3 regions of the Comamonas sp. E6 genome follow, and region 2 is predicted to be linked to each of the others. Evidence: riboswitches for the same ligand, from Rfam matches in the RefSeq annotation. Region 2 holds a riboswitch; each other region holds the start of a gene.
What was found. Region 2 has a riboswitch for glycine ahead of CSE6_RS00995 (trimeric intracellular cation channel family protein). Riboswitches for the same ligand answer to the same signal wherever they lie in the genome.
Positions count from the first base shown of each region.

Region 1: it holds a riboswitch for glycine, as region 2 does, so the genes downstream of both, gcvT (glycine cleavage system aminomethyltransferase GcvT) here and CSE6_RS00995 (trimeric intracellular cation channel family protein) in region 2, are expected to answer to the same signal.
Region 3: it holds a riboswitch for glycine, as region 2 does, so the genes downstream of both, CSE6_RS03535 (D-amino acid dehydrogenase) here and CSE6_RS00995 (trimeric intracellular cation channel family protein) in region 2, are expected to answer to the same signal.

Region 1 covers NZ_BBXH01000008.1:160,547-170,927, reverse strand. The annotation lists gene CSE6_RS07465 (helix-turn-helix domain-containing protein) at 128-1,108, shown strand; gene CSE6_RS07460 (2,3-butanediol dehydrogenase) at 1,137-2,237, opposite strand; gene CSE6_RS07455 (MFS transporter) at 2,234-3,499, opposite strand; gene CSE6_RS07450 (2,4'-dihydroxyacetophenone dioxygenase family protein) at 3,589-4,122, opposite strand; gene CSE6_RS07445 (energy transducer TonB) at 4,315-4,848, shown strand; glycine riboswitch at 4,937-5,046, shown strand; glycine riboswitch at 5,066-5,191, shown strand; gene gcvT (glycine cleavage system aminomethyltransferase GcvT) at 5,256-6,392, shown strand; gene gcvH (glycine cleavage system protein GcvH) at 6,515-6,889, shown strand; gene CSE6_RS07430 (MolR family transcriptional regulator) at 6,937-7,485, shown strand; gene gcvP (aminomethyl-transferring glycine dehydrogenase) at 7,576-10,381, shown strand, end outside.
Region 2 covers NZ_BBXH01000004.1:12,015-22,395, forward strand. The annotation lists gene mnmC (FAD-dependent 5-carboxymethylaminomethyl-2-thiouridine(34) oxidoreductase MnmC) at 1-1,650, opposite strand, end outside; gene CSE6_RS00995 (trimeric intracellular cation channel family protein) at 1,792-2,457, opposite strand; glycine riboswitch at 2,510-2,628, opposite strand; glycine riboswitch at 2,642-2,734, opposite strand; partial or broken gene CSE6_RS01000 (IS5 family transposase) at 2,962-3,818, opposite strand; partial or broken gene CSE6_RS01005 (transposase) at 3,830-4,003, opposite strand; gene CSE6_RS01010 (MFS transporter) at 4,309-5,643, shown strand; gene CSE6_RS01015 (aromatic ring-hydroxylating dioxygenase subunit alpha) at 5,689-6,729, shown strand; gene CSE6_RS01020 (PDR/VanB family oxidoreductase) at 6,726-7,697, shown strand; gene ligA (protocatechuate 4,5-dioxygenase subunit alpha) at 7,718-8,116, shown strand; gene CSE6_RS01030 (class III extradiol dioxygenase subunit beta) at 8,116-8,988, shown strand; gene CSE6_RS01035 (alpha/beta fold hydrolase) at 8,985-9,695, shown strand; gene CSE6_RS01040 (LysR family transcriptional regulator) at 9,706-10,381, opposite strand, start outside.
Region 3 covers NZ_BBXH01000006.1:49,064-59,444, reverse strand. The annotation lists gene CSE6_RS03540 (amino acid permease) at 1-1,131, opposite strand, end outside; glycine riboswitch at 1,675-1,774, shown strand; gene CSE6_RS03535 (D-amino acid dehydrogenase) at 1,946-3,214, shown strand; partial or broken gene CSE6_RS03530 (amino acid permease) at 3,315-4,734, shown strand; gene CSE6_RS03525 (DMT family transporter) at 4,901-5,833, opposite strand; gene nhaA (Na+/H+ antiporter NhaA) at 6,184-7,572, shown strand; gene CSE6_RS03515 (alpha-hydroxy acid oxidase) at 7,648-8,826, opposite strand; gene CSE6_RS03510 (L-lactate permease) at 9,025-10,381, shown strand, end outside.

The DNA of each region.
Region 1 (10,381 bases), on a different contig from region 2:
ACCTGCCACCCCGTAACTTCACGGAGCGAGGCGCAAACATGGCATGTTAGAGTTTGCTCGGCACTGCCGATATCTACTGACTCCACTTGGTCGGCACACACTATAAGAACCTGCCAAGGAGACCCCCATGCCCTCGCTTGCGCCATGTGCGGTGAACCGGATCGCTACGGATGCCTTTCCCGCCAGCCAGCGCCTGGACCAATGGGAAGCCTATAACGCTTCTTTTCTGGTCGGATTGCGCTGCTCATCCTACGCCGACGAAGGTCTGAACGCGCGGCAGAGCAATATGCGCTTGGGCCAGCTGGCCCTGGCAGACATCGACGGCAATGCCCATGTCATCGAGCGCACGCCACAGCTGGTGCGCCAGCATCCCAAGGAGTCGGTTTTCGTTTCACTGGTGCTCAGCAGCGGTGCCTTCTTCTATCAGGAACACAGCTGCATCCATCTCGCTCCGGGCGACTTGGTGATCTATGACACCCGGCATGCCTATTTGTTCGGCTTCACCCACCAGATGCACCAATTCCTCGTGGATACGCCTGCCGACTGGTTCTACCGCAACTGCAGCCGCGCGCAACTTCCCGGCCCGATCTGTGTGTCGGGGGCGACGGGCAGCGGACGCGTGCTCAATCGCGCGTTCCAGAAGCTGGTAGGCAATGCCATGGCCCACCCCGAAAGGGTGGACCAGGATCGCATGCAGTTCGAGGCCTGCGACCTGCTGCGCACCATGCTGGCTGGAGAAGCAGCAGGCAGCAGTGCACTACGCGCCTCCCACCTGCTGGCCGCGCGCGCCCATATCGACCAACACCTGCACCGCCACTCGCTGGATGCGAGCGAAGTCGCTTCCGCCTCAGGTGTCTCCCTGAGGCACCTGAACCGGCTGTTGCAGGCCGAGGGATACAGCGTGACCGAGCTGATTCTCGTGCGCCGCCTGGAACGTGCAGCCATGGAATTGCGCCAGACTGCGCTGAACCGCTACAGCATTGCCGAGATCGCCTACCGCTGCGGCTTTGCCAGCCAGGCCCACTTTGCACGCAGGTTCCGCTCACACCATGGCATGACGCCCACACAGATGCGTGCGCAGCACGGTCAGCTACGTGCCATGACTTAGCGGCAGAAGCTGCAGGCGCCAGCAAGGCTCAGGAGCTGTGGGCAAAAGCGTGGGGACGGGCGAATCGGGCAACGGCATCCGGCTGCGGCTGAACCAGCACCTTGATAGCATCCCCGGCAGATGCCAGTCGCTCGAAACCGTCCTGTATGGCGGCATCCAGACTAACGGTATGGGTCACGATACGTCCGGCATCCACAGCCCCGGAAGCCATCAGCGCCAGCAGCTCCGGATACAAGCCCCGATAGCCCACGCTGGAGGTAATGCGCAGCTCGCGGTTGACCAGGTCGAAGGTATCGATGCTCGCCTCGGGCATGAGCCCCAGCAGCACGGCTTCACCGCCCTTGCTCAGTACGCCAAGCGCCCCTCTCAAGGTTTCCGGGCGACCCACGGCTTCGAACGATACCGGCACGCCCTGCCCGCCTGTGAGTTCGCGCACTTGCTGCACGACATCGCCCTGGCTGGCATCGAGCGTGTCGCAGGCGCCGAGCTCGCGCGCCAGGCGCAGGCGCCGGGCATCGACGTCGACGGCAATAATGCGGCCCGCTTCATGGTGCTTGGCCATCATCACCAGCAGCAGACCAATAGCCCCCATGCCGAAGATGACGCAGGCCTCGCCAGGGCGCAATGCGCTTTGGCGCACAGCATGCAATGCCACTGCTGCGGGCTCGGCCACCGCCGCTTGCCTGAAGCTCAAGGACGGGGGAAGCACATATGCCATATAAGCGGGAATCACAGCTTCCTCTGCCATTCCGCCGTCTCCCATGAGCCCCACAAAGCCCATGGATTCGCACAGGTTATAGCGCCCCCCGCAGCAATAGCTGCACTGGCCGCAGCGGTACTCCGGCTCCACGGCGACTCTGTCTCCGATATGCAGCCCTGTGACATCCGCAGCCACCTCCACCACCGTGCCGCAGAACTCGTGGCCGATGACTATGGGTGCGACACTGTTGGACAAGGGATGCGGGACCTCGACCGGTATAGAGTCTGGTCCATGCAGATACTCGTGCATATCGCTGCCGCAGATCCCGCAGTACGCGACCTCGATACGGATTTCTGCGGCCTTCAAGGGCCGGCGTTCGATGATTTCCAGGCGCAGATCGCGGGCACCATGCCATTTCAAAGCCTTCATGCCTGCGACTCCTTCAATGCTGCAGCCGGCTGCCTGTCGTCAACGCGCCTGGGCGCTGTCTCAATCAGCCCCAAGGAAAGCAAGCCGGCAAGCAAGGCTCCTGCAGCAGCCACCCACATCACCACATCAAGCCCCCACCGGTCGGCTGCCACCCCGGCCAGGGTCGGGGCGATGAAACCGCCGATCAACTCGCCAAAACCCATGATCATCCCCAATGCAGTGGCCATGGCTGCTCGCGGAACGGTCTCGGCCGGAATCGTGGCCATGAAGAGCGTGAAGCAGCCCAGGCCGGTATAGGTCAGTAGCAGCAAGCCGCCCATCACCACCGGCGATTGCGCATACAGAAAGGCCAGAGGGCAGCAAGCCGCCACAAAGGAAAAAAAGATCAGTGCCGGACGGCGACCGATATGGTCCGAAATGGCGGGCACGGCAAAGCCCCAGATGACCCAGGCCACACCCATGCAACTCATGACAGCACTCATCGTGCCCGGCCCGAAACCCTTGGCATTGACCAGATAGGTCGGCGCAAAGGAGATGATGATCACAAACCAGGCCATGAAAACACAGCTGATCAGCACGCTCAACCAGATATTGCGTTCACGCAGCAGAGCCCAGCGCGAGCCTGTCTGCAGGGCTGCAGCGAGCTCATCTGCACGCCCGCCATCTGTGTTTTTCACATGAAGCCAGATGAGCGCGGCGGCAATCAGCCCGGGAACACAGGTCAGGTAGAACGCCGTGCGCCAGCCATAGGCCACGGCCAACGCAACAATCACCGGCGGTGCGATCACGGCGCCCAGCAAGCCCGCAGACGATCCCTGCAGCAAGCCCATGTTGAGGCCGCGACGGCTTGGCGTGGAGGCTTCGACCATCAGTGTCTGCGACAGCGGCAGCACCGGCCCTTCGGCAAGGCCCATCAGCGCTCGCAACAACAGCAGGCCGACAAAACCGCCCACCAGACCCGACAGGGCCGAGCAAAGAGAGAACATCAGCACCGAAAGAATCAGCACCGTTTTGCGTCCGCCCTTGCGGTCTGTATAGGCCCCGAAGAATGCACCAGAAGCCGCCCATGCCAATGCCAGAATGGACGACAGCATGCCCAGCTGGGCATTGTTCAGATCCAGCTCCTTGGAGACAAAGGGAAATAAAAACGACAATGCCAGCCGGTCAAAAAAAACAATCCCGAAAGTAAAAAACAGAATGATCAGCAGCTTGTTTTCATAGCTCACCCACCCGCTTTTTAGATTTTCATCTTGATTTTTCATGTCTCTCTCCATTCCGTATTTGGCGGGCTATTTCATTCTTCAGGAAATACCGCCTTTCATTGATGGATTTTCAATCCAGCTTCGGATAACTACCGAAACAGCGTGTCCACATAATCTGCACCTATGCCGATTTTTTCATAATGCTTTCGGCATAGTTCTATGTAACTGTGAACATCGAAATATCCGTCAGGCTTTCCGTCATCATCGAGCCAGATCAGCGGTCCCTTGACGATAAAGAACGCACGCATGGGCTGCTCATGTTCATAGGCCACCAGGGTATGGCCTTCTCCGGGGGTCTCGTAGACGAAATCACCGGCGCGGGCTGTCCAGTCATGTTCCAGATAGCCCCACTTCCCCGAAATCGTGTAGGCAAACACTTCGTGCGGATGGTAATGGCGGTTCACCAGACCGGCCTCCTTCGCCATCAGAATATCGCACCATTTGTTTTGTGATGGAGAAATCCAGAGGGGACGGGAGGAAACGGTTTCAGAGAATGGAACATAATAACGCTCATCCTCCGTTGGAGCGTTCTTAATATAAACCTCTGGCTGCGCATCTGGCTGAAAACATTCAGGAATCGGCTTCAGATATTTCCAGAATTCATTCGTGGCTTTTTCGGGCATTTTCTCTCCTTGAATAAACATTTTTTGACGAACGTCATAATCCTATCCATGGGGAAAATTCTGTTTAGTCCCTGCCGGACATGATGTTTGCCCCTGCAGGACAAGCTCTGGAGCAAGGCAGCCCGGCCCTGGCTGAACGACCGACTCCACCAGGTCTGCCGAAATCGACTGGGGATGACCGAGAATGCCGCCATGGATACTTCACGCCACTCACGCTGTCTTGCTGCATACGCGGCCGTCTTGGGAGCTCTGCTGCTCAGTGCCTGCGCCGGCAACCCAGCCATGGCGCCTAAGGTGGCCGACATCACTCCCCAGCCCCAGGCTGACTCCGCCTCGGCTTCCGGAGGCCAAACCGTAAATTGGCCTGCCTGGATCAATGCTGACTGCACACCCCCCGCCCAGCTCGATCGGCAACCGCAGCCACGCCGCCACACCACGCCTTTCATCAGCGCCCACTGGTTTCCGAACGGGCTGGAGACCACGGTGGTCTTCCGCCTGGAAGTCACGGCTCAGGGTCAGCTCGGCCGTGTGGCCTACCAGCCTGCCGATGCCGATCCCCGCATCGTGAAGTCCATACTGCGCTCGCTCGAACGCTGGAAGTTCAAGCCCGGCATGCGCCAGGGCCAGCCCGTGACGTCCTGCTTCGAGCAGCCCTACCAACTGGTGTTTCCGCGCCAGGAGATCGATATTCCTCGAACACCCGCCATGAACACAGAACCGCAGTGAGACCGCAAGCTCAATTCCAGCGATCTGTGCTCGAAAACCCCAGAATCCATCCGATTCGGTGGTGCAAGCCCCTTGCCCACCGCTAGAATCGCCAAGGTCAGGAGAGAGTGCCTGCAGCTTGAAGCTGCCTCGCACCGCCGAAGGCGCAGACCCCAACCCGGTGTCAAAACGCTCAGGCAAAAGGACTGACAAGCGCTGCAAGGTATGCAAACCTGCAGCGTCCCTTGCTGGAGAGAGATGCAGGCCGTCATTTCGTATGTGCGCCGGCATCCACCGAAGGAGCAAACTGCCCGATGCAATGCATGCAGTGAATCTCTCAGGTAAAGCGGACAGCAGGGCAAGCCCGCCACGCATGGCCCCGCCATGCATGGCCACTCATTTTGGTTTGACCACCGGAGCGCTTGCCTGTGACTGCTGCTGACACCTCTTCCGATCTGCGTTCCACACCGCTGTTTGCACTGCACCAGAAACTGGGTGCCCGCATGGTGCCGTTTGCCGGCTACTCAATGCCCGTGCAATACCCTCAAGGCCTGATGGCCGAGCATCTGCACACGCGCAAGGCCGCCGGCCTGTTCGATGTCTCGCACATGGGCCAGTTGCTGTTGCGCGGCCCCGATGCCGCCGCCGCGCTCGAATCGCTGATGCCCGTCGATGTCATGGACCTGGGCCTGCACAAACAGCGTTACGGCCTGCTGCTCGATGAACAAGGCGGAATTCTCGACGACCTGATGTTCGTCAACCGCGGCGATGATCTGTTCCTCATCGTCAACGGTGCCTGCAAAGAGGCCGATATCGCTCATATCCAGAACCGCATCGCCAGCCGCGGCGAGGTCGTCCCACTGCCCGAGCACGCCCTGCTGGCCCTGCAAGGCCCGCAAGCCGTCACTGCCCTCTCGCGTCTGATTCCCGGTGTGACGCAACTGGTCTTCATGACCGGCAATTACTTCGACTGGCAAGGCCATGCGCTCTACATCACGCGCAGCGGCTATACGGGCGAGGACGGCTTTGAAATCTCCCTGCCCGGCGAAGCTGCCGAAGCCTTTGCCGAAGCTCTGCTGGCACAGCCCGAGGTAGCCCCCATCGGTCTGGGCGCGCGCAACTCGCTGCGCCTAGAAGCCGGACTTTGCCTGTACGGCAACGACATAGACACCAGCACCACCCCGGTGGAAGCTGCGCTGAACTGGGCCATGCAGAAAGTACGCCGCACCGGCGGCGAGCGCGAAGGCGGTTTTCCTGGTGCGGCCATCGTGCTGGAGCAATTGCAGAACCCTCAGTCTCTGCGCCGCAAGCGCGTGGGCCTGATTGCGCTGGAACGCATTCCCGTGCGCGAGCCCGCCGTGCTGGAGAACATGGACGGACAGCATATCGGCCACATCACCAGCGGCCTGCTCAGCCCCACGCTCAACCAGCCCGTGGCGCTGGCCTATGTCGAGCCCGACTACGCCGCCATCGATACGGAAATCTTCGCCATGGTGCGCGGCAAGCCCGTGCCCATGAAGGTGGTCGCCACGCCCTTCGTTCCCACCCGCTACTACCGCGGCTAGGTCTGCCGCCGCGCATGAGACGGGCCAGTTTGCCAAACAGCGGCCAGAACACCGCTAAAGTGCGAGCTGGACCTTTCTCAAACAACACCCGATTCCCCTGAATCCCCCATCTGGAGCTTTCCATGAGCATCAAGTATTCCAAAGAACACGAATGGATCAACGCCGCTGACACCAATGCCGCCATCGTCGGCATCACCGTACACGCACAGGATGCGCTGGGCGATGTGGTGTTTGTGGACCTGCCTGCCGTGGGCTCCACCTTCAAGGCCGGCGATGTGGCTGGCGTGGTCGAATCCGTCAAGGCCGCTGCCGATGTCTACATGCCCGTGACCGGCGAGATCGTCGAAGTCAACGAAGCCCTGCGCGATGACCCGTCGCTCGCCAACAGCGACCCACTGGCCGCAGGCTGGTTTTTCAAGGTCAAGATGAGCAATGTGGGCGAGCTCGAAGCTCTGATGGAAGAGACCGCCTACAACGACTTCGCCAAGGACAACTAAGCGTATCAACGGCCCTCGCATTGCGAAGGCCGTTTTTGCATGCAGCCATGAGCACCATTCTGTATTTTGACGATCCGGACGTCGGTCTCGCCCGCGAGACCAGCCACCCGACCTTTGCGCGCATCGCAGCCCAGGACTTCTATTACGACGGCGGTGACGACTTCAGCCCCTTCGGCAGCGATGACGGCAGCGACACACTGGCCGCTCTTCAAGAGTGGTACCAGGAGCAAACAGGCGGCAACGCCAAGGCCCTGCGCTTTCTGCACCAACAACTGAGCGACTGGGATCTGCCCGTGCCCAAGGACATGCTGGCTCATGACGATGCGGCCAAGGCCCGATGGCTGGCCAGCGACGACATGAACCAGAGCTATCTGCGCTCGGTCTGCCGCGCACACGTGGCCACCGCCTTTGGTCAGCTCAAGATCACAGGCAGCATCGATGCCGATCTGCACAAGCAGGCCCTGCTTGCCCTGGCCTGCCAGCAATGGCTGAACACCGTGGCACGCAGCAAATATCCCGATTGGGAATATGCCGACCAGGAAAGCGAACGCCTAGCTCTGATGAACACCGCGCTGGAACAAGCCAGCGCTGCTTGAAGCACCGGCCGCATGCCTTCAGGCATACGGCATTCACGCATGCCTGGCATGCAAACCGTCAGTCACAGTATTTGAGAATAGGTCCCTCCCATGCTGATGTCGCCTCCCGCCCCCGTCGCTTCCCTGGAAGCGCTGGAAAACAGCCACGAATTCATCCCCCGTCATATAGGCCCGGACGCCGATGAGCAGCAAAAAATGCTGGCCGCCATCGGCAAGCCCTCGCTGGACGCCTTGATTCGCGATGTGATGCCCGACTCCATCGCACGCGCCAGGCCCATGGATCTTCCGGCGCCGATTACCGAAGCCGCTGCGCTGGCCGAACTCAAGGCCATCGCCAGCAAGAATCAGGTTCTGAAGAGCTTTATCGGCCAGGGCTACTACGGCACGCACACGCCGGGCGTCATCCTGCGCAACATCCTCGAGAATCCAGCCTGGTATACGGCCTATACCCCCTACCAGGCAGAAATCTCACAAGGCCGCATGGAAGCGCTGGTCAACTTCCAGACCATGGTGACCGACCTGACCGGCATGCCGATTGCCAATGCTTCCATGCTGGACGAGGCCACGGCAGCCGCCGAGGCCATGACGCTGGCCAGGCGCTCCGTCAAATCCAGAAGCCATCGCATCGTGCTGGCCGGCGATCTGCACCCGCAAACGATTGAAGTCATCGAGACCCGCGCCCGGCCGATCGGCATCGAAGTGGTGATCGCCAACAGCCAGCAAGAGTGGGAGGCTGCGCTGGCAGGCGATCTGTTTGCTGCCGTCATCCAGTACCCCGCGTCCAGCGGCTGGATCGTGGACTGGAAGGCCGATGTGCAAGCCATTCACGCCAAGCAGGCCGCCGCCATCGTGGCCACCGACCTGCTGGCTCTGACCCTGCTGACACCGCCCGGCGAATGGGATGCCGATATTGTCGTGGGCAACAGCCAGCGCTTCGGCATGCCCATGGGCGCGGGCGGTCCGCACGCGGCCTTCATGGCCTGTCGCGACGAATACAAGCGCAGCCTGCCCGGCCGTCTGGTGGGTGTCAGCGTCGATGCGCATGGCAAGCCCGCCTACCGCCTCGCTCTGCAGACACGCGAACAGCATATCCGCCGCGAGAAAGCGACATCCAATATCTGTACGGCCCAGGTCCTGCCGGCCGTGATTGCCAGCATGTATGCCGTCTACCACGGTCCCCAGGGGTTGAGGCGCATTGCCCAGCGTGTGGCACGCTTCACAGCGATTCTGAGCCGTGGCCTGGCCCAGTTGGGCTTTGGCGCCCACCACCACGACACAGCCTTCGACACCGTGAGCCTGCACACCCGGGAGGCCACCGACGCCCTGGCGGCTCGCGCCGTCTCCCGAGGCGTCAACCTGCGCAAGGCCTGGGACGAATATCTCTGCATCAGCCTGGACGAAACCACGACCCGGGCCGATGTCGAGCTGATCTGGAGCATCTTTGCCCAGGAGGGTCAGGCCCTGCCCACCATCGAGGCCATGGACGAAGGCCCGACCTCGCTGATCCCCGAATCCCTGCAGCGCAGCACGGCCTATCTGACCCACCCGGTCTTCAACACCCACCACTCCGAAACCGCCATGCTGCGCTATATACGCAGCCTCAGCGACAAGGACCTGGCGCTGGACCGCAGCATGATCCCGCTGGGCAGTTGCACCATGAAGCTCAATGCCACCAGCGAGATGATTCCCATAACCTGGCCAGAGTTCGCCGACATCCACCCGTTTGCGCCCGCCAACCAGCTGCAAGGCTATGCCGAGTTGGATCAGCAGCTGCGCGACTGGCTGTGCCAGGCCACGGGCTACGCGGGCATCAGCCTGCAGCCCAATGCAGGCAGCCAGGGCGAATACGCAGGTCTGCTGGCCATCAAGGCCTTCCATGAATCACGCGGCGAGGCGCACCGCAATATCTGCCTGATTCCCAGCAGCGCCCACGGAACCAACCCGGCCAGCGCGCAAATGGTGGGCCTGCAGGTCGTGGTCACCAAGTGCGATGACAACGGCAACGTGGACATGGCGGATCTGAAGCTGGCCTGCGAGAAGCACAGCGCCAATCTGGCCTGCATCATGATCACCTACCCCAGCACGCACGGCGTGTTCGAGACCGAGGTCAAGGAGCTGTGCCAGCTGGTGCACAGCCATGGCGGCCGCGTCTATGTGGACGGCGCCAATATGAACGCCCTGGTAGGTCTTGCCGCACCCGGCGAGTTCGGCGGCGATGTCAGCCATCTGAACTTGCACAAGACCTTCTGCATTCCTCACGGCGGCGGCGGCCCCGGCGTCGGCCCCGTGTGCGTGGTCGAGGATCTGGTGCCCTTTCTGCCGGGGCATGCCACCGCAGGCGACGTCCGCCAGGTGGGAGCTGTCAGCGCAGCGCCTTTGGGCAATGCAGCCGTTCTTCCGATCAGCTGGATGTATATCCGCATGATGGGAGAGCCGGGCCTGAAGCTGGCGACCGAGACCGCCATCCTCAACGCCAACTACATCAGCGCACGCCTCAAGGAACACTTCCCCACGCTGTACGCGGGCGAGTATGGTCACGTGGCCCATGAGTGCATCGTGGATCTGCGCCACTTCAAGGACAGCTGCGGCGTGATGGCCGAGGACGTGGCCAAGCGCCTGATCGACTACGGCTTCCACGCACCGACGCTGTCCTTTCCCGTGCCCAACACGCTGATGGTGGAGCCGACCGAGAGTGAAAGCCTGTCTGAGCTGGACCGCTTCATCGAAGCCATGATCGCCATCCGTGCCGAGATTGCCGAAGTGGAGGCCGGCAGACTGCCCAGGGACGACAACCCGCTCAAGAACGCACCCCATACGGCAGAGGCCTTGCTGGCCGCAGACTGGCAGCATGGCTACAGCCGCGAAACCGCCGCCTATCCCGTGCCTGCCCTGCGCC
Region 2 (10,381 bases):
GCACCCGGGCAGCAAAGCGCCCAGTTTTTCGCCATTGCTGGCATGGGCGGCCTGCTGGTCGGCAGCGGTGGGCGGCAGCTCGGTCACATCGCGCTCGAAGGTCGATCCCATGATCCACTGGTGTGCGCCGGCCTGGTTGGCCGAGGGAAAGTCCGGCACCAGGTTGCCATGACCGTTGACGGGGAAGGGCGGCATGGCCGCCAGCGTCCCGGCATCATGCTCGGCCACGCTGACCTGGCCGCGTATGGCTTGCAGCTCCCACTCCCCTGCTGCCAGGCCGCTGGCTTGCAACAAGGGCTTGGTGTCCGGGCCCAGGGCCAGCACCAGCATGGGGGCTTGGGCCAGGGTCTGGCCCCGGGCATCCAGCACTTGCCAGATGTTGCGCACTTCATCGTGCACCAGCCGTGAAGCTCGGGCATGGCCCTGCCAATGAATCCCGGGGGCTTGCAGCAGCGCGCGCACCAGTTGTGCGGGGCGTACCCAGCCAGCCTGCTCATGCCAGACGGCGTGGCTGTCTGCAGGCAGCTTTGCCGCAGCCAGCTGAGCCGGCAGCGCAGGCGTACTCCAGTGCTGACCCCAGGGGAATGTCTCGCTGCCGGGTTGCAGCCATGACCTGGGCAGATGAGAGGGCTCGTTCAGGTCATGCTCCAGCACGCCGCCATGGGCCCAGTCCTGGGCTGGATGCAACTTTTGCGCTTGGCTCAGTTGCTGCAGATTTTGTAGCGTTGTGCGTACGCCGCTTCTGGACAGGTGCGACAGAACACTGTCATCGGGCGAAATATGCGGGCAAAACAAGCCGGCTGGCAGGCCTGAAGCTCCTGCCGCAGGCTCGGCCGCCGCATCCAGCACCGTCACTTCCCAGCCGCGTCTTGCCAGGCTGGCGGCAGCGGCGGCACCAGCCAGGCCAGCACCCAGCACCAGGCAGCGGCCGGCCTGGCCCACGGGCGCAGGCAGGCCGTCAGGGCGATGGCGCGGCTCCCAGGCCGGGTTGTAGGCTGCATGCAGGTTATGGCGCTTGGGCGGCACGCCAACGCGCTTCTTGACGTCAAAACCCTGAGCCTTGAGCGCTTGGCGCACATGGCCGGCCACGCACCAAGTGGCAAGCTGCGTGCCACGGCGGCAATGGCGGGCGATGTTCTTCATGGCATCTTCATCCCACATCTCGGGGTTGAGTTGAGGAGAGAAGCCATCCAGATATACGCTGTCAGCCGTCATCTGCTGCTTGCGCAGCATGGTCCTGGCATCGCCTATATGGAGCGTCAGCAGCACCTGGCCGTCATCAAAGGAAAGGCGATGCACGCCGGGCAGCAGTCCCCACCATTGCTCGGCCAGTTGTTCGCCAAGCGGGCGCAGTTCCCCATCGGCCGGTAAAAACGCGAGCAGATCCTCGCGCGAGACAGGGTAGGCCTCCACCGAGACAAAATGCAGAATGCGCGGGCGTCTGGGGTCGGCTTTCCATGCCGCCCAGGTGACCAGGAAATTCAGACCGAAGCCAAAGCCGGTTTCCAGAATGCGCCACTGCGCTGCATCGGCCCAGGCAGCTGGAAGATCGCAGCCACCGAGAAAAACCTGGCGGGCCTGGTCAAGGCCGCCCAGCTCGCTGTGATAGCGATCACCAAATCGGGTGTTGTAGGGGGTGCCATCCGGCATCCATGTGATCGGTTCAGACATGGAAAGTGAAACTACATGGGTAATGCATGGCGCAGTCTAGGTCAGAGCAGCCAAGCAAGGGCCGCCCCGCAGCGATGGCTGCGTCCCCCTCCTGCGTAGCAAGAGAGGGGGGAGTCTCTATCACTCCCAGCGCTGCTGGTACGAAAAAACCGGCAGGCGCCATTTGAAACGAATGGCGGCCAGACGGAAGGCCAGACCGCCGGCAAAACACACGATGGTGCTGATATTGGGGCTGACATCCAGATAGCGCAGGCCCAGGAACATCAGGCATACGGACAGCGACACGCTGGCATACAGCTCGCGGCGGAACACCACGGGGACCTGGTTGCAGAGCACATCGCGCAAGATGCCGCCGCTGATGCCGGTAATCATGCCGGCCATGATGATGACGATGGTTGGGTAGCCCAGCTCCAGCGCGGTATTGCAGCCGATCAGCGAAAAGGCGATCAGTCCCATGGCGTCCAGCAGCAAAAACACCTGCTTGAGCCTGTGCATATGGCGTGCAATCACGGTGGTCAGCAGACCGAAGCTGATGACCAGATACACATATTCAGGGTGCTGGGTCCAGCCGATGGGGTAGTGGCCCAGTACCATGTCGCGGATGGTGCCGCCTCCCAGGGCAGTGACAAAGGCGATGACGACGACGCCGAAGATATCCATATTGCGCCGGCCTGCGGCGAGTGCGCCGGACATGGCTTCGGCGGTAATGGCCACCAGATAGATGACCAGCATGACGGTGAAGTTGGAGGCCTGGAACGAGTCCAGCAAAGAGACGGAAGGAAGCATGAAGGCACTTGAAAATAGACCAGCCACTCACATCGGCGGGAATGTCCGGCTTGCCTCTCCCGCTGTCCTTTTACCTGAGAGTTGCGCATGAGCACCTTCGCGGTGGACATGCTTGCCCCTTCGGTGAGCCCTGCAGCTTGTGGTTGCGGGCTGCTCTCCAGTTGGCGATATCCGGGTCCTGTCAGACCCACCTGCGGTACTTATTGCCTGAGCGATTATGGGAGTTTGCGCCTTCGGCGGGAACCCTCGAAAGGCTCCGCTCTCCCGCAGGATGGGCGCGATTCTAGCTAGTTTCAGCGACTTTATTCGGGTTAATACCTGTATTGGTGTGTTTCTGCGGCTGCCAGCTCGGGGTGCGGAAGGGCGGTCTGAATCCGCCATGGCTCGCGCAAGCCCGCGTTTTCGTCCGTGAAGCCGCCCGCCATAAAAACTCATATGCGCGATATCGAAAGGGCGTTGTTGCATATATCACCCCCAGGCCAGATTTCCCAACCCCAGGTGTGGCTAGGCCACAGCCACCGTCTGCGGGCAGACCGGTTCAGTAAACCGATTGAGGATGGAGGCTCGAATGTGCAGTTCGTTAACTTGGCGCTCGAACGTGCGTGACATTGCTCGTTCAACCAGGCGTTTGATGCAGTTCATCTTGGTCTTTACCGGGCTGCGCCGGTGGTAACCGCTCCAGCGTTTCCAGATACTTCACCCCAATCGTCTGCATGCGGCGATAGCTGCGTTGCGGTGCGCAAAGCCATCGCCTTTGCGCACCTTGGCATTCTTTCTTGGGGGGAATGATGGGCGTGGCATTGCGCTGAATGACCGCCGCATGCACGGACTGCGTGTCATAAGCCCCATCGCCTGTCACTGTCAGCAGCGGCTCCTCGGCAGGAACTTGCTCCGCAACTGCGGCAACACTGCAGCGTTTGCGCATCAATACCGATGTGCAGCTTGCGCCATTGGCGGCGATGCTTTTTGCACTTCCACTCGCCTTCGCCAAGGAACTTGATGCCTGTGGAGTCAACCAGTCGGTGCAGGCCGGCTGCGCTAGAGCGGTATGCCACTTGCACATCCAGACGGCGTTGGCGGCGACACAATGTACTGAAGTCGGGAATTGGCCACAGCAATCCAGACAGCGCCAGTAGTGACTGAACAAAGCCTGTGGTCTGCCGCAAGACTAATCCAAAGAGGTTCTTGATGGTCAGGCAGAACTGAATCGCTGCATCCGAGAACTGCGGGCTGTGCCCGCGTTTGCCGCTGTCAGCGGCAAGCCAAGACATGGTCTTGTCCAGCCAGATGGTCAAGGAGCCGCGAGCCTTGAGTGCTGCGTTGTACTGCTTCCAGTTGGTGGTGTGAGCGGCAGCACTCATTAGGGCGTTGGTGTCGGAGGCCCTTCATGCTCAAGCTTTCGCGAGGTAAAGAGCAAGCTTGCCGATACACCTTCTTGGTGAGCCACGAGTGACACGCTCATCCCAGGCTCATAGGTTTGACGAACCAGGTCCGCTTTCTCGGTGGCAGACCTACGCCTGCGGCGCTGTTCCCAGGGTCTTGGTATGCCTACGCCCCATGTTTATGTGAAAGACAAGCAATGGACCATGCCCGGGGATTCATTAGGCTGTCCCACTATCTCTCGTCAGATCTTCTGCGTTGGCGAGAAAAGTCATCATTAAAACGCATAGCTTGCCGCAATGTGTGCATTGGCGTTGACAGACTCTGATAGAGATACTTTTCAGTCGAGCCTCACCACGCTGTTTTAGCAAGTTAGACAGTGGCGCTCTAACTAGAAAGCTGGTTACTGCGGCGTGACGGCTGCAGACATAACGAAGCTCCGGAGACAACCTGTTCCTGATAAGGACCTGTATGAAAGACATTCGCAAGACCATGGACGAAGGTGCCATGACCTCGTTTCAATGGCTGGCCGTAAGCATCTGCATTTTGCTCATCATGCTTGATGGCTTCGATGTGCTCGTGATGGCTTTTACTGCATCATCAGTTGCGGCTGAATGGAAGCTCAATGGCGCTCAGCTGGGCGTGTTGTTCAGTGCCGGGCTGATTGGTATGGCCATTGGCTCGCTGTTTGTCGCCCCCGTGGCCGATAGACGCGGTCGGCAGCCTGTCATTGTGCTGTGCCTCGTCGTGGTTTCGGCTGGAATGCTGATGTCAGCCATGGCCCGAAGCTATATCGAGCTGGCTGCCCTGCGGGCCATCACCGGCGTCGGCATCGGCGGCATGCTGGCAAGCGTGGGGGTCATCACTTCCGAGTTCTCGTCCCAAAAGTGGCGCAGCACTGCGATCGCGTTGCAAGCCACCGGCTATCCGATCGGTGCCACTCTGGGTGGACTCATGGCCGCTTGGCTGCTGACACATTACGGCTGGCGCTCGGTCTTTGTTTTTGGCGGCCTGACGACAGCCTTGATGTTGCCCATCGTGCTGTGGCGTCTGCCCGAATCCGTGGATTTCCTGCTGGGCCGCCGTCCGGTTCACGCGCTCGAGAAGCTCAATCGTTTGATGGTGCTCATGGGCCATGCACCGCTCGCGCAGCTGCCTGCTCCGGTGGCCGGCGATGCCGTTCAAGGCAATACGGTGGCGGCGCTGTTCAAGAATGGTTTGGCACGTCCTACCCTGATGCTGTGGGCAGGCTTTTTCCTGCTCATGTTCAGTGTCTATTTCTCGCTGAGCTGGACACCCAAATTGCTGGTGCAAGCCGGTTTGTCGGCCCAGCAGGGCGTGACGGGCGGAGTGCTGCTGAACCTGGGGGGCATTGCTGGCGGTAGCTTGTTCGGTCTGCTGGCTGTGAGGGCGAAGTTGCGCAATCTGGCGATTGGCAGCCTGTTGCTCAATGCGCTGTTTACCGCATTGTTCGGCCTTGCTTCGACCAGCCTGGCGTGGGCATTTGTTGCTGCAGTCGGTGTAGGTATTTTTCTGTTTGCATCCATGGCTGGTCTCTATGGCCTGGTGCCTGCCACCTATCCCGCCCAGGTCCGCGCTACCGGCATGGGGTGGGCCATCGGTATTGGCCGCATTGGCGCCATCGTGGCGCCAACCATGGCGGGACTGCTGCTGGATGGCGGCTGGCAGCCTGCTTCGCTCTACTACGTCTTCGCTGTCCCCCTGATTGTCGCTGCGATGGCCGTTTTCGCCACAGGCGCGGGCCGAGTCGCGGTTCTTCGGGGTTCGGTGGCTGCGGCGCACTGACTTTCAAAGCACGTATTTCCCCACTCTATTGATAACGACCCCGTTATGTTTTTGTTGAACACTTGGTATGTCGCCTGCAAGGCTGATGAAATCCCTCAAGACAAGCCTTTGGGCCGCACCATTTGCAATGAGCGCATTGCTTTTTACCGTGGCCCGCAGGGAATTGCTGCGGTGGAGGACTTTTGTCCTCACCGCGGTGCACCGCTATCGCTGGGCTTTGTCTGCGAGGGAAAGCTGATCTGTGGCTACCACGGCCTGGAGATGGGTTGCGAGGGAAAAACGATTGCCATGCCAGGCCAGCGCGTGCGGGGATTTCCAGAGATCCGCAGCTTTCCAGTCGTGGAGCGGTATGGCTTTGTCTGGGTCTGGCCAGGCCGCAAGGAGGAGGCCGACCCCGGGCTGATTCCAGAGCTTTACTGGGCGGACAATCCGCAATGGGCCTATGGCGGCGGCTACTACCACATCAAGGCCAGTCATTTGCTCATGATCGATAACCTGATGGATCTGACGCACGAAACTTATGTGCATGCCAGCTCGATTGGACAAAAGGAAATCGACGAGACGCCTTGCGTGACCAAGGTGGATGGCGACCATGTCACCACCAGCCGCTTCATGGAAGGCTTGCCTGAGGCTCCGCCATTTTGGCGCATGGCTTTGCGCGGCAATGGACTGCCCGATGACCAGCCCGTGGATCGTTGGCAGATCTGTCATTTCGAGCCACCCAGCCACGTGATGATCGAGGTGGGCGTGGCTCTGGCCGGGCATGGCGGTCATGGTGCGCCAGCAGACAAAAAGGTTTCGTCCATCGTTGTGGACTTCATTACCCCGGAAACCGAAACCACGCATCATTATTTCTGGGGTATGGCGCGCCAGTTCAAGCCACAGGATGCGGCTTTGACGGCCTCTATTCGCGAGGGGCAGGGCAAGGTCTTCAGCGAGGACACGGAGGTGCTGGAGCTGCAGCAGGAAAACCTGATTCGCTGGCCTGACCGTAAGCTGCTGATGCTCAACATCGATGCAGGTGGTGTCCAGTCACGCCGTGTCATCGAGCGCTTGCTGACGCGTGAGCGCGCGGAGGCTGTATGACTGCTGGCAGCTTTTTGCAAGTTCGAGTCGCTCGGCGAACGCAGGAGGCACAGGACATCTGTGGCCTTGAGCTGGTGGCTATCGATGGCGGTACCTTGCCATCTTTTGCGGCTGGCTCACATATAGACGTACACCTTCCCGGTGGAATCGTTCGTCAATATTCGCTGTGCAACGATCCTTCGGAAGCGCATCGTTACCAGATCGCCGTGTTGCGCGATCCAGCCTCACGTGGAGGCTCATCGGCTGTGCACGAAGTTGTGGCCGAAGGCGACGTGCTGCAGATCAGCGCGCCTAGAAATCATTTCGCGCTGGAACCTGATGCGCCGCACCACTTGCTCTTGGCCGGGGGCATAGGCGTGACGCCCATCCTGTGCATGGCGGAGCGGCTTTCGGTACTTGGTGCCTCCTTTCGCATGCACTACGCAGGTCGTTCCAGGCAGCGCATGGCTTTTCAGCAGCGTATTGTGGACTCTGCCTTCGCTGACCAGGTGCAACTGTACTTTGACGAGGGCGATGCTTCCCAGCGCCTGAACATAGAAGCCGTGCTTGCCGATGCCTTGCCGGACACGCATCTCTATGTTTGCGGTCCCCAGGGGTTTATCGACGCAGTGCTGGACGCTGCGCGCCAGCAGCGCTGGAGCGAAAAGCGATTGCATTGGGAGTTTTTTGCGGCAGCCAATGTTGGCCCTCGCGGCGAGGACACTGCTTTCGAAGTGCAACTCGCAAGTTCGGGGCGTGTCGTGTCTGTCGCGGTAGGTCAGAGCGTGACACAGGCTTTGCAGGACGTTGGTGTGGAGATCATGGTTTCCTGTGAGCAGGGGGTTTGCGGCACTTGCCTGACGCGCGTTCTATCAGGACAAATTGATCACCGTGATTCTTATCTGACCGCTGAGGAGCAAGCCGCTGACGATCAGTTCACTCCTTGCTGCTCACGGGCCCGCTGTGAACGGCTGGTACTGGATCTTTGAATCTGCAGAAATTGATATCTATGGCTTTGAACAAACCTTATCTTGATGTGCCTGGCACCACGGTGTTTGACGCAGAGCAGTCCCGTAGGGGCTATTGGCTCAACCAGTTCTGCATGAGCCTGATGAAGGCGGAGAACCGCGAGCGCTTTCGCGCCAACGAGCGAGCCTATCTCGACGAGTGGTCGATGACCGAGGAGCAGAAGCAGGCCGTGCTGGCGCGCGATCTCAATCGCTGCATAGACCTGGGCGGGAACATTTACTTTCTCGTAAAGATAGGCGCCACTGACGGCATCAGCGTACAGAACATGGTGTCGACCATGACGGGCATGAGCGAAGAAGATTACCGCCAGATGATGCTTGCAGGCGGGCGCGGCATAGAGGGCAACAGATTCCTGAATGAAACAGGGAGGCAAGCCTGATGGCACGCATCACCGCATCCATTTTCACCTCGCATGTGCCTGCCATCGGCGCCGCCATGGACATGGGCAAGACCCAGGAAGCCTATTGGGCGCCCCTGTTCAAGGGCTATGACTTCTCGCGCCAGTGGATGAAGGACAACAAGCCCGATGTGATCTTCCTGGTCTACAACGACCACGCCACGGCCTTCAGCCTGGACTGCATTCCAACCTTCGCCATCGGCACGGCTGCGGAATTCCAGCCCGCCGACGAAGGCTGGGGCCCGCGCCTCGTGCCCAAGGTGGTCGGCCATCCCGACCTGGCCAGCCACATTGCCCAGTCCGTGATCCAGCAGGACTTCGACCTGACCATCGTCAACAAGATGGACGTGGACCACGGCCTCACGGTGCCTCTGTCGCTGATGTGCGGCGAGCAGGACCCCAAGACCGGCTCCTGGCCCTGCCCGGTGATCCCCTTCGCCGTGAACGTGGTGCAGTATCCCGTGCCCACCGGCCAGCGCTGCTTCAACCTGGGCCGCGCCATCCGCAAGGCCGTGGAGAGCTACGACCAGGACATCAACGTCCATATCTGGGGCACGGGCGGCATGAGCCACCAGCTGCAGGGTGCGCGCGCGGGCCTGATCAACAAGGAATGGGACAACCAGTTCCTGGATCTGCTGATCGAGAACCCCCACGGTCTGGCGCAGATGCCGCATATCGACTACGTGCGCGAAGCCGGCTCGGAAGGCATCGAGCTGGTGATGTGGCTGATTGCGCGCGGCGCCATGTCCGATGTGGGCGGCCCCGCACCGCTGCCCAAGGTGGCGCACCGCTTCTACCATGTGCCTGCATCGAACACGGCCGTCGGCCATCTGATTCTGGAGAGCGCTGCATGAGCAAACCCTGCATCGTATTTTTGCCCGGCTTGCTTTGTGACGAAGTGGTTTGGCAGGAGCAGAGAAAGGCGCTTTCCTTTGCCGACAGCATCAGCCCTTCCTATGGCCATGCTGCTTCCATTGAGGAAATGGCGCGCCTGGTGCTGAGCGAGGTAGGCGCAGAGCGCTTTTCCTTGGCCGGACATTCGATGGGGGGGCGCGTGGCACTGGAAATCGCCAGGATGGCTCCGCAGCGTGTGGAGCGTCTGGCTTTGCTGGACACCGGCATGGAGCCCATCGCGGCTGGCGAGGCTGGTGCCAGCGAGCGTGCCAAACGAAAGGCGTTGCTGGACAAGGCGCTCGAGAACGGCATGCGGGAGATGGGGGGCCAATGGGCACGAGGCATGGTTCACCCCGGCCGTCTTGACACTCCGCTGTTCGAAGAAGTCCTGGACATGGTGGCGCGCTTCACCCCGTCCATCTTTGCTGCACAGATCGATGCTCTGCTGGGTCGGCCCGATGCAACAGCGGTCCTGCAGGCGCTGAACTGTCCGACCTTGCTGGTCTGTGGGCGGCAGGACCTCTGGAGTCCTTTGTCCCGGCACGAACGCATGCAGCAGCTATGCCCAGGAGCAGAGCTGGTCGTGATCGAGGATAGTGGTCACATGAGCACCATGGAGCAGCCTGAGCAAGTGTCCAAAGCCCTGGCCGACTGGATGCTCCGCTAGCGGGAAGCAATTAGGCGGGCAGGTCCGCCATGGTCTGGTGGCAGGCCCGAATGAACAGATCTAGATTCTGTGAGGCGGTTCCCTGCGCACGTATCGCCAGGCCTATGCCTCGACGCGTAGAGGGCAGCTCCACGGGCAAGATGGACAGTAGGCCGCCATGATTGTCCCGCATGGCCTGTCCACGCGAGGCCAGGGCCAGCCTGCCGGTCTGCAGCACGAAGGCCAGCGTCATGGTCGGGCTGCTCGCTCGCAGATTGCTGCGCGGCGGCTCCAGTCCGTGCGAGCGGAACAGCCTGACCATTGCGCTATCTGCCGGTGTGTTGGGCAATGGCGTGACCCATTGCCATTGCAGCAGATCCTCAAGCGTCAGATGCTCACGCTGCAGGCTGTCGTGATCGCTGGGGGCGACGACAACCAGGTCGTCGTCGAACAGCTCAAGCTGCTGAACCTCATCCTCTGGCACTTGTGCGCGCAGCGCGCCGGCAATGACATCAATATCTGCACTCATAAGGCCTTGCATCAGGCTTTCGTAGGTGCCGTCCACAATGCTGATCTCAATGTCGGGGTGGCTTGAAGAGAGTCTGTCCACGGCAGCGGGCAAGAAAATACCCACGGACAGCGGCAATACTCCAACTACCACACGCCCTTTGATCTGGCCATGCCAGGCCGAGATATCGCTTTCCATA
Region 3 (10,381 bases), on a different contig from region 2:
CGGGCTATAGAGCGAGGAAAACAGACACAGGCTGGCGACCAGCGTGCTGCCGATCAAGGCCACCAGCGGCACGCCGTTCTGGGTCAGCCGGGAGAAGATGCGCGGCGCATTGCCCTCGGTCGCCATGTTGTAGAGCATGCGCGTGGCCGCATACATGCCGGAGTTGCCGGCCGACAGCACCGAGGTCAGGATCACCGCATTCATCACCGTGGCCGCCGACAGCAGGCCTGCGTGCTGGAACACCAGCGTGAACGGGCTCACGGCGATATCCGCCACATCGGTGCGCAGCAGCTGCGGATCGGTATAGGGAATCAGAAAGCCGATGACGACAATGGCCAGCACATAGAACAGCAGGATGCGCCAGAACACCTGACGAATCGCACGCGGTACGTTCTCGCGCGGATTCTCGGATTCGCCTGCCGCAACGCCCACCAGCTCCGTGCCCTGGAAGGAATAGGCCACGATCATGGCCACGCCCACAAAGGTCGCGAAATTACCGACGAATGGCGCATCGCCCGTGGTCCAGTTCTCGAAGCCGGGTACATGGCCGTTGCTGATGATGCCGAACAGAATCAGCACGCCGGTGATCAGAAAGGCCACCACGGCCAGCACCTTGATCAGCGCGAACCAGTACTCGGCCTCGGCAAAGCCGCGCGCGGAAAACGCGTTCAGCCCCACCATCAGCAGCAGGAACAGGCCGCTCCAGACGATGCCGGGCACATCGGGAAACCAGTAGGCCATGACCAGTTGCGAGGCCACCAGGTCCACCGCCACCACCACAGCCCAGCTGAACCAGAAGTTCCAGCCCAGCGCAAAGCCGAAGCCTCGATCCACATAGCGCGAGGCATAGGTAGAGAAAGAGCCGGCCACAGGCATGAAGGCGGCCAGCTCGCCCAGGCTGGTCATGATGTAGTACACCATGATGCCTATGAGCAGATAGGTGAGCACGGCACCACCAGGGCCGATCTGGGCGATGGCCGAGCCTGAGGCCACGAACAGGCCCGTTCCGATGGCGCCGCCAATGGCAATCATGCTCAGGTGGCGCTGCTTGAGCACCCGGTGCAAGCGGGGCTGGTTATCGTCACCATCACCAGTCGGCGCGAGCTGCTGGCTTGAGTTGGGTTGGGACATAAATGTCTTGTTGTAATGGTTTGCGCCCATCCGGACAAAACACCCAACCATCCCGCAGGCGCTGCGGCAGGCAACGCAAAAAGGCGACCATGACGATCGCGGGCAACAAGGACAAAGGAACGAAGCCATGACAGCAGAACGCCATGGCGGATAGGCCAGTTGCATCCTGAATCGGCAGCCACCCCAGTCGGGCGCTTCAATGGCAAAGCGGTGATATCGCCGGGCCAATTGACAGGCAAAGACGATATTTTGCCCAAATCCACCGCCGACCATGCCCCGCCATGCCAATGCAGGGGCTGACTCTGGGGCTGCTCGGTGGCACTTGACAGCGTCTATCGCTATGAATTTAGAAGCACACTGCGCTTTAATAAATTCATTTTCATAGACAAACAATCAATATTTCATTGAAGGATAAGCGACAAGCGCTATCAAATAGCGTGAACCCGACATGAGTAGCCATGGCTGGGCCCTGGCGCAGAAGTCTAGAAAACCCGTATATCCAGGCACCGCCGTTCTTCCTACATTTGCCCACAGGCTCTCAGCCCGGTGATGCCGAGAGAGACTGCAGCGCAAACTTGGCGCATGCAGCGCCGAAGGAGCAACCGCCCCGGAAACTCTCAGGCCAAAGGATCGGCATCGCTTTCACACACTCTGAAGAATGTCCGGACGTCATCGTCCGCCGGGCATACCGAAGGAGCAAGCGAGCAGCGCCGCAAGGCCCTGCCTCGTGAATCTCTCAGGTCCAGAACAGAGGGGGCGTCCGCTGCGCATGTTGCGCACGGGCTCCACCCTTGACGTGTCTGGAATCTGAATCATGAAGACAATCGCCGTCATCGGCGGTGGCATCACGGGCGTGACCACCGCCTACGCCCTCGCACGCCGCGGATTTGCCGTCACCCTGTTCGAGAAGCAGCGCTATGCCGCCATGGAAACCTCGTTCGCCAATGGCGGCCAGCTCTCGGCCTCGAACGCCGAGGTCTGGACCCATTGGTCCACCATCGTCAAGGGCCTCAAGTGGATGCTCAAGAGCGATGCTCCGCTGCTGCTCAATCCCAGGCCCAGCTGGCACAAGATTTCCTGGTTCTGCCAGTTTCTCGCTGCCATCCCCCATTACGAGAAAAACACCGTGGAAACCGCCAGGCTGGCGATTGCGGCACGCGAGCACCTGTTTGACTGGGCGTCCAGCGAAGGCATTGACTTCGATCTGAAGCGAAAAGGCATCTTGCATATCTACCGCGACCGAGCAGGCTTTGAACATGCGGGCAAGGTTTCCCGGTTGCTGGCCAAAGGCGGTCTGGAGCGCCGCGCCGTGACACCGCAGGAGATGCGCGCCATAGAGCCGACCCTGTCCGGAACCTTCTATGGCGGCTACTTCACCGAGAGCGACTCCACGGGCGACATCCACAAGTTCACCAGCGGCCTGGCTGCCGCCTGCGAACGACTGGGCGTGCAATGCCGCTACGGCCAGGAAATCATGTCGGTGAACAGCAACGGCAAGCAGGCCAGCGTGACCGTGCGCCAGGGCCTGGAAACCGAGACCTCGACTTTCGACGCCATGGTGGTCTGCGCAGGCACGGCAAGCCGCGCCCTGGCTGCCCAGCTCGGCGACAGCGTCAACATCTATCCGGTCAAGGGCTATTCCATCACGGTCAATCTGCCGGACGAAGCCAGCCGCGCCGCAGCCCCCGTGGTGAGTCTGCTGGACGACGAGACCAAGCTGGTCACCAGCCGCCTCGGCAACGATCGCTTCCGCGTTGCCGGTACGGCCGAATTCAACGGCTACAACAAGGACATCCGAGCCGACCGCATCCGTCCACTCATCGAATGGGTTCAGCAGTGCTTCCCGGGCGTCAGCACGCGCAGCGTCGTGCCCTGGGCGGGCCTGCGCCCCATGATGCCGGACATGCTGCCGCGCGTGGGCCCTGGCAACAAGCCCTGCGTGTTCTACAACACCGGCCACGGCCATCTGGGCTGGACCTTGTCGGCCGTCACCGCCGACATGGTCGGCGACCTCGTGCTGCAGTCCATGGGCAGCGCCAGCAGACAGCCCCGACCGGCCACGCTGAGCACCGCCAGCGCCTGACCACGACCTGAAAACCTCATCAACAAGCCAGACACGGCAGCCGCAGCGCCCCGTGAGGGGCAGCTGTTGCCGTGTGAATGGCAAAACGGAGACATACAACATGAGTCGAAATCATCCAAGCGCAGCCGGGGAGTCGCTGCAGCAGACAGGGGAGCTGGAGCGCGGCCTCAAGGACCGGCACATCCAGCTGATCGCCCTGGGCGGCGCCATTGGCGTGGGCCTGTTCCTGGGCTCGGCCAAGGCAATCCACAAGGCTGGTCCGCTGCTGCTGGTCAGCTACGCCATCGCGGGGCTGGCCATCTTCTTCATCATGCGGGCACTGGGCGAGTTGCTGGTGCACCGCCCGGTGGCCGGCTCTTTTGCCACCTATGCCGAAACCTATGTCAGCCCCTGGGCCGGATTCGTCACCGGCTGGACCTACTGGTTCACCTGGGTGGTGACGGGCATGGCGGAGCTCACTGCCATAGGCATCTACACCCATTACTGGTTTCCCGCCATTCCCGGCGCTCGCCACCCTGGCCGTGCTGCTGGGCGTGAATCTGATCGCGGTCAAGGTCTTCGGCGAGCTGGAATTCTGGTTCGCGCTGATCAAGGTCGTGACCATTGTTGCCACGCTGGTGCTGGGTGTGGCCATCATCACCACGGGCTGGGGACCGCTGGGCCAGACGGCAAGCTTCACCAACCTATGGTCGCATGGAGGCTTTGCACCCGTGGGCATGGTGGGCGTGGTCTTCACCTTGCAGATAGCCTGCTTTGCCTATACCGGCGTGGAATTGATAGGCGTGACAGCCGGTGAAGCCGAGTCGCCCGAGAAAGTGCTGCCCCGTGCCACCAACAGCATCGTCTACCGCATTCTGATCTTCTATATCGGCGCCCTGATCGTCATCATGTCGCTGGTGCCCTGGAACGAACTCAGCCCCGACATGAGCCCCTTCGTCCATGTCTTCGACAAGCTGGGCATTCCCGCCGCTGCCGGCATCATCAACTTCGTGGTCATCACCGCCGCAGCCTCTTCGTGCAACAGCGGCATCTTCAGCACGGGCCGCATGCTCTATACGCTGGCGCAATTCAAACAGGCGCCCGCCCGCCTGGGCCGGGTCAATGCGCGCCATGTGCCTGCGGCCGGCATTGTGCTGTCGGCGGCATTCATGCTGCTTGGCGTGGTGCTGAACTATCTGGTGCCCGAGGAAGCCTTCATCTACGTGACCAGCATTGCCACCATAGGCGCCGTCTGGACCTGGGGCATCATCGTCTTCTCCCATCTGCGCTATCGCCGCGCCGTCAGGCTGGGTCATGCCGCAGCCGTGGCCTACCGCATGCCCGGCGCGCCGTTCACCAACTGGTTTGTGCTGGCTTTTCTGGCCGTGGTGCTGGTCTGCCTGTCGCTGGATGCCAGCACCCGCGTGGCGCTATATATCGCGCCCCTGTGGTTTGCGCTGCTGACGATCGGCTACCGGCTCTACGCGGTCAAGCCCGAGCAGCGCCAAAGCCTGGCGCAAGCGCAGCAGCAAGCCGCCTGAGGCTCAGCACAGCCGCGCTGTCGATGCCCTGGCTGTAGCCAGCTGAGACCGCGACAGCCGCGGCGGCACGCTATTGATTCAGAAGCTTCTTGCGCTTTTTCATAGTTCATTTCAAAGACTTTTAGCTTTGAAAATGAGACTAGGCAAGCGCAGGAAGCTCTTGAAATCAGAGCTGCAGACAGATCAGCACCAGGCCCAGCATCATCAGCGCCATGCCCAGCTTTTCTGTCAATGAGAGCTTCTCGCTGAACACCTTGCGCGAGACGATATAGCTGAACACCACCTCCACCATGCCCAGGGTGCGCACGGCGGCTGCCCCCTGCATGGCATAGGCGGTGAACCAGGCCAGCGAGGCCGCAGCGCCCATGCTGCCGGCCAGCAGCGAGATGCGCCAGGCCTTGAAGATGGGGCGCAGGCCCTGTTCATGGGTTCTGGCAATCCAGGCGCTCATGACGACGGACTGCATGGTCTGCGCGATCAGCACGCCCCAGGCCCCCGACAACCAGGGCGAGCTCACGCCCAGTGTTGCGATCTCGACCGCGCCACCGCGAAAGCCCACCGTGGCCAGCGCAAAACAGGCGCCGCAGATCAGCCCGTAGACCGAGGATTTGCTGGTCCAGGCCGAGAGCGTGAACAGCTGCCCGCGCGGCGGCAGCGACAGCATCAGCACGCCCACGGTGGCAAGCACCATGGCCAGCAGCGCCAGCCGGCTCGGCAGCTCATGCAGGAACATGGCGGCAAACAAGGCCACTTGCAGTACCTCGGTCTTGGACAGCGTGACCGCCACGGCAAAATTGCGCTCCTTCATGGCCATGAGCAAGGCAGCCGTGGCCGCAACCTGAAAGAAGGCACCAAGTGCGATCCAGCCCAGATAGGCGGCGCTGAACTTCGGCAGCACCTGGGACGGATCGCCCAGACCATACAGCGCCAGCAGATAGATGGCAGCAAACGGCAAGCCATAGAGAAAGCGCACCAGCGTGGCTGGCAAGGTGCCGACCTGCGCCGTCAGCGAGCGCTGGGCCGTGTTGCGCACCGTCTGCGCCGCCGCCGCAAACAGCACCACCCCCACCCACAAATATTCCATTCCTATGCCCGGCATGAGACGCTTTCTTTTCTGTTAGCGCGCCAGCATAGCGCCGGCTGCCGGACGGTGCTGACGCGATTCGTGCAGTCCACCCGCTCAAGCCAAGGCGACGTGAAGCACGAACGGCTTCCGTTCTGATGACGAAGTCTCCACCCCGGCAAAATAACCTCAAATCCAGACCATTGCTGCGTCTTTAGCTACAATTTCAGCCGGGTGCCCGCCGCACGAGGTGGCGATGGCAGGTGAATGTTCATGCGCAGGTCGGGCCGCCAGCGCACCAGTCGTTTGCAGTGCAGACGGCACCAGCAGGCATTGCCTCAGGTGCCGCACGCCTTCAGCGTACGACTTCAGACACCTACCGACACATGGACCCACAAACACTTGTGCAGGCCCCTGCGCCTTTTGCATCCCAAAATTCACCCCGTGTTTCCGCACTGCAATCCGCGACCGAGCGCGTGCAGGCACAAATCTCGCACCTGCTGCATATCGAATCCTTTGCCGGCATGGTGCTCATGCTGGCCGCTGCGGCAGCCCTGATCTGGGCCAACTCCGGCGCGGCGCAAAGCTACTTTGCACTGTGGCATGCCCCCGTCGCGCTGACGCTTGGCCCCTGGAGCTTCAGCACCGATCTGCATTTCATCGTCAACGATGTGCTGATGACGGTGTTCTTTCTGGTCGTGGGCATGGAGATCCGGCGCGAGCTGCACAACGGCGCGCTGGCCAGCCTGCGTCAGGCCAGTCTGCCGCTGATCGCAGCCATCGGCGGCGTGGCCGTGCCCGCACTCATCTACGTGGTCCTGGCGGGCAACGACAGGACGCTGCTCAACGGCTGGGCAATTCCGACGGCGACCGACATCGCGTTTGCCGTGGGCGTGCTGGCCTTGCTGGGCCGCAATATCCCGGGTGCACTGCGTATCTTCCTGCTGGCCCTGGCCATCATCGACGACATCGTGGCCGTGCTCATCATCGCCTTCTTCTACTCCGGCGGCCTGCAGGCCATGGGCTTTGTGGTTGCCGCAGCCGGCGTGCTGCTGGTGCTGCTGTTCAACCGCATGGGCATTGCCGCCGCGCCCCTGTATGTGCTGCCCGGAGCCATTCTCTGGTTCGGCCTGCTCAAGACCGGCGCTCATCCCACTCTGGCAGGTGTGGTGCTGGGTCTGATGACGCCTGTATTTGTACGCCCCGCTTCCATGCCGCTGCTGATCACGGCACAGACGGCCATGCGCAAGGCCGGCGAGCAGATGCTGAGCGGCCGGCCCGATCCGCAGCACCTGCTGCAGGAGTTGCGCACTGCCCAGCTCGCACAGCGCGACCTGCTGCCGCCTGCTCTGCGCCTGCCCATGATTCTTCATCCCTGGGTGGCTTTTTGCATCATGCCCATCTTTGCGCTGGCCAATGCCGGCGTGCAGTTCTCGGACATAGACCTGAGCGCAGCCGCACCACAGACCACGGCCATGGCCGTGCTGGTGGCCCTGGTGCTGGGCAAGCCCCTGGGGGTCTTCATCTGCACCTGGCTGGCCGTCAAGAGCGGGCTGTGCAGCCTGCCCGAGGGCCTGAACTGGCGCGGTGTGCTGCTGGTGGGCCTGCTGGCCGGCATAGGCTTTACCATGTCCATCTTTGTCGGCGGTCTGGCCTTTGCGGATGCGAGCCTGCTGGGCGCGGCCAAGCTGGGCATTCTGGCCGGCTCGGCCATGGCAGCCTTGCTGGGGCTTGGTTATGGATTTGCCATGCGCAAGCGTTTCGAGCAGCCCTGAACGCCACGACACACCGCCGGAAATCAAAAAGGTCAGCCCTGCAAAGGACTGACCTTTTTTCATGCCGCAGAACAATCAGCTCTGCTCGAAAGGTTTCGGGTAAGTGCCGGGCAACAGAATTTCTTTGCCGACCTGGTTGATATTGGTGTGCCCGCAGAAGGCCATGGTGGTGTCCAGTTCCTTGTGGATGATCTGCAACGCCTTGCTCACGCCGGCCTGGCCATAAGCGCCCAGACCGTAGAGGAAGCTGCGACCTATCATCGTGCCTTGCGCACCCAGTGCACGGGCCTTGAGCACGTCCTGACCGCTGCGAATGCCGCCATCCATCCAGACTTCGATGTCCTTGCCCGCAGCCTCTGCAATCGATGGCAAGGCTGCAATCGAAGAAGGCGCACCATCGAGCTGACGGCCGCCATGGTTGCTGACCACCAGCGCATCAGCACCGCTTTGCGCGGCCAGACGCGCATCTTCGGCATCCATCACGCCCTTGAGAATGATCTTGCCGCCCCAGAGCTTCTTGATCCATTCCACATCGCTCCAGTTCAGTGACGGATCGAACTGATCTGCCGTCCAGGACGACAGCGAGGACACATCGCCCACACCATCCACATGGCCGACGATATTGCCGAAGCTGCGGCGCTTGGTACCCAGCATTCCAAGGCACCAGTGCGGCTTGGTCGCCAGATTGATGAGGTTTGCCAGCGTGGGCTTGGGCGGGGTGGACAGGCCGTTCTTGATGTCCTTGTGGCGCTGACCCAGGATCTGCAGGTCCAGCGTCACCACCAGCGCCGAGCAGTTGGCTGCCTTGGCCCGATTGATCAGGCGCTCCATGAAGGCCTTGTCGCGCATCACATAGAGCTGGAACCAGAACGGATGGCGATCGGTGTGCTCGGCTATGTCCTCCAGCGAGCAGATGCTCATGGTGGACAGCGTGAACGGCACGCCAAAGGCCTTGGCGGCCTTGGCTCCAAGAATCTCGCCATCGGCATGCTGCATGCCGGTCAGGCCCGTGGGTGCAATCGCCACCGGCATGGCGACCTCCTCGCCGATCATGGTGGTGCGCGTGCTGCGCCCTTCCATGTTCACGGCCACACGCTGACGCAACTTGATTGACCGGAACTCGTCTTCGTTGGCCCGATACGTGCCCTGGGTGTAAGAGCCCGAATCGGCGTAGTCATAGAACATGCGCGGCACACGACGCTTGGCCACCACACGCAGGTCTTCGATACAGGTGATTTTGGAAAGATCGCTCACGACTTCTAGCCTTGTAATTGGAGTTGAACCCGATGGTAGCCCTCATCGCCGTCATCGGCAGTTCACTATGGTTTGAAGTGATTTATGCCGGTTTTGAAATTTTCTTCAGCGAGGGGAAATCAAGGGCTAATGCTAGGTATGCAAGCCTATTCGCACAGCCACCATCCTTGTCACCACAACAAACAGGAGACAACAGAGATGGTTTGGCAACAGGTCTATGACCCTCTATCGAATATGTGGCTATCCACATTGCTGGCGGCCATTCCGGTCGTGGTGATGCTGGTGGGCCTTGGTTTTCTGCACATGAAGGCCCACCTGGCCGCAGGAGCAGGCCTGATTGCAGCGCTGCTGATTGCAGTCTTTGTCTACAACATGCCCGGCGAAATGGCGGGGCGCGCAGCCTTGTTCGGCGGCTTCACCGGCCTGCTGCCCATTGGCTGGATTGTGCTGAACATCATCTTCCTGCATCAGCTGACCGAGCAGAACGGCAGCTTCAAGGTGCTGCAGGACTCACTTTCCGGGATCACCGAAGACCGCCGCATCCAGTTGCTGCTGATTGCCTTTTCTTTCGGTGCCTTTTTCGAGGGCGCTGCCGGCTTCGGGACACCCGTGGCCGTGACGGCAGCCATCCTGATCGGCCTGGGCTTTTCTCCACTGGCGGCATCCGGTCTGTCGCTGATCGCCAATACCGCACCCGTGGCCTTTGGCGCCCTGGGCACGCCCGTCATCACGCTGGCCAAGGTCCATGGCTACGATCTGATGGAAGTGACCGCCATGATCGGCCGCCAGCTGCCTTTCTTCTCGGTGCTGGTGCCGTTCTGGCTGATCTGGGCCTTTGCCGGTCGCAAGGGCATGATGGAGATCTGGCCCGCGATTCTGGTCACCGGCCTGTCGTTTGCCATTCCCCAGTATCTGGTCTCCAACTTCATCGGCCCAGAGCTGGTGGACATCATCGCGGCCATTGTTTCCATGGCCAGCCTGATCCTGTTCCTGCGCGTCTGGCAGCCCAAGAAGATCTGGACCTCGGCCTCGCTGCGCGGTAAGGATATCAGCGCCTCCGAAGTCAAGCCGCCACAGCCTGTGGCCAAGCACAGCAAGAGCGCGCTGATCGCCGCCTGGACACCCTGGATCATTCTCTCGGTGTTTGTGTTCATCTGGGGCCTGCCACCGGTCAAGGCCTGGCTCAACAGCCTGTTTGCCCCCGCCTTCCCCATGACGGGCCTGCACAATCTGATCGAGAAAATGCCGCCCGTGGTGCCCCAGCCGACCAAGGAGGGTGCGGTCTACACGCTGAACCTGCTGTCTGCCACCGGAACCGCCATTCTGTTCTCGGCCATCGTCAGCGCCTTCGTCATGAAGTACAACCCGGTGACCATAGTGCGCACCTTCTTCAAGACCACATGGCTGGTGCGCTACTCGCTGCTGACCATCGTGCTGATGCTGGCCCTGGGCACGCTGACACGCTACTCGGGCACAGACACCACCCTGGGCCTGGCCTTTGCCAACACAGGTGTGCTCTACCCCTTCTTCGGCACGCTGATGGGCTGGCTGGGCG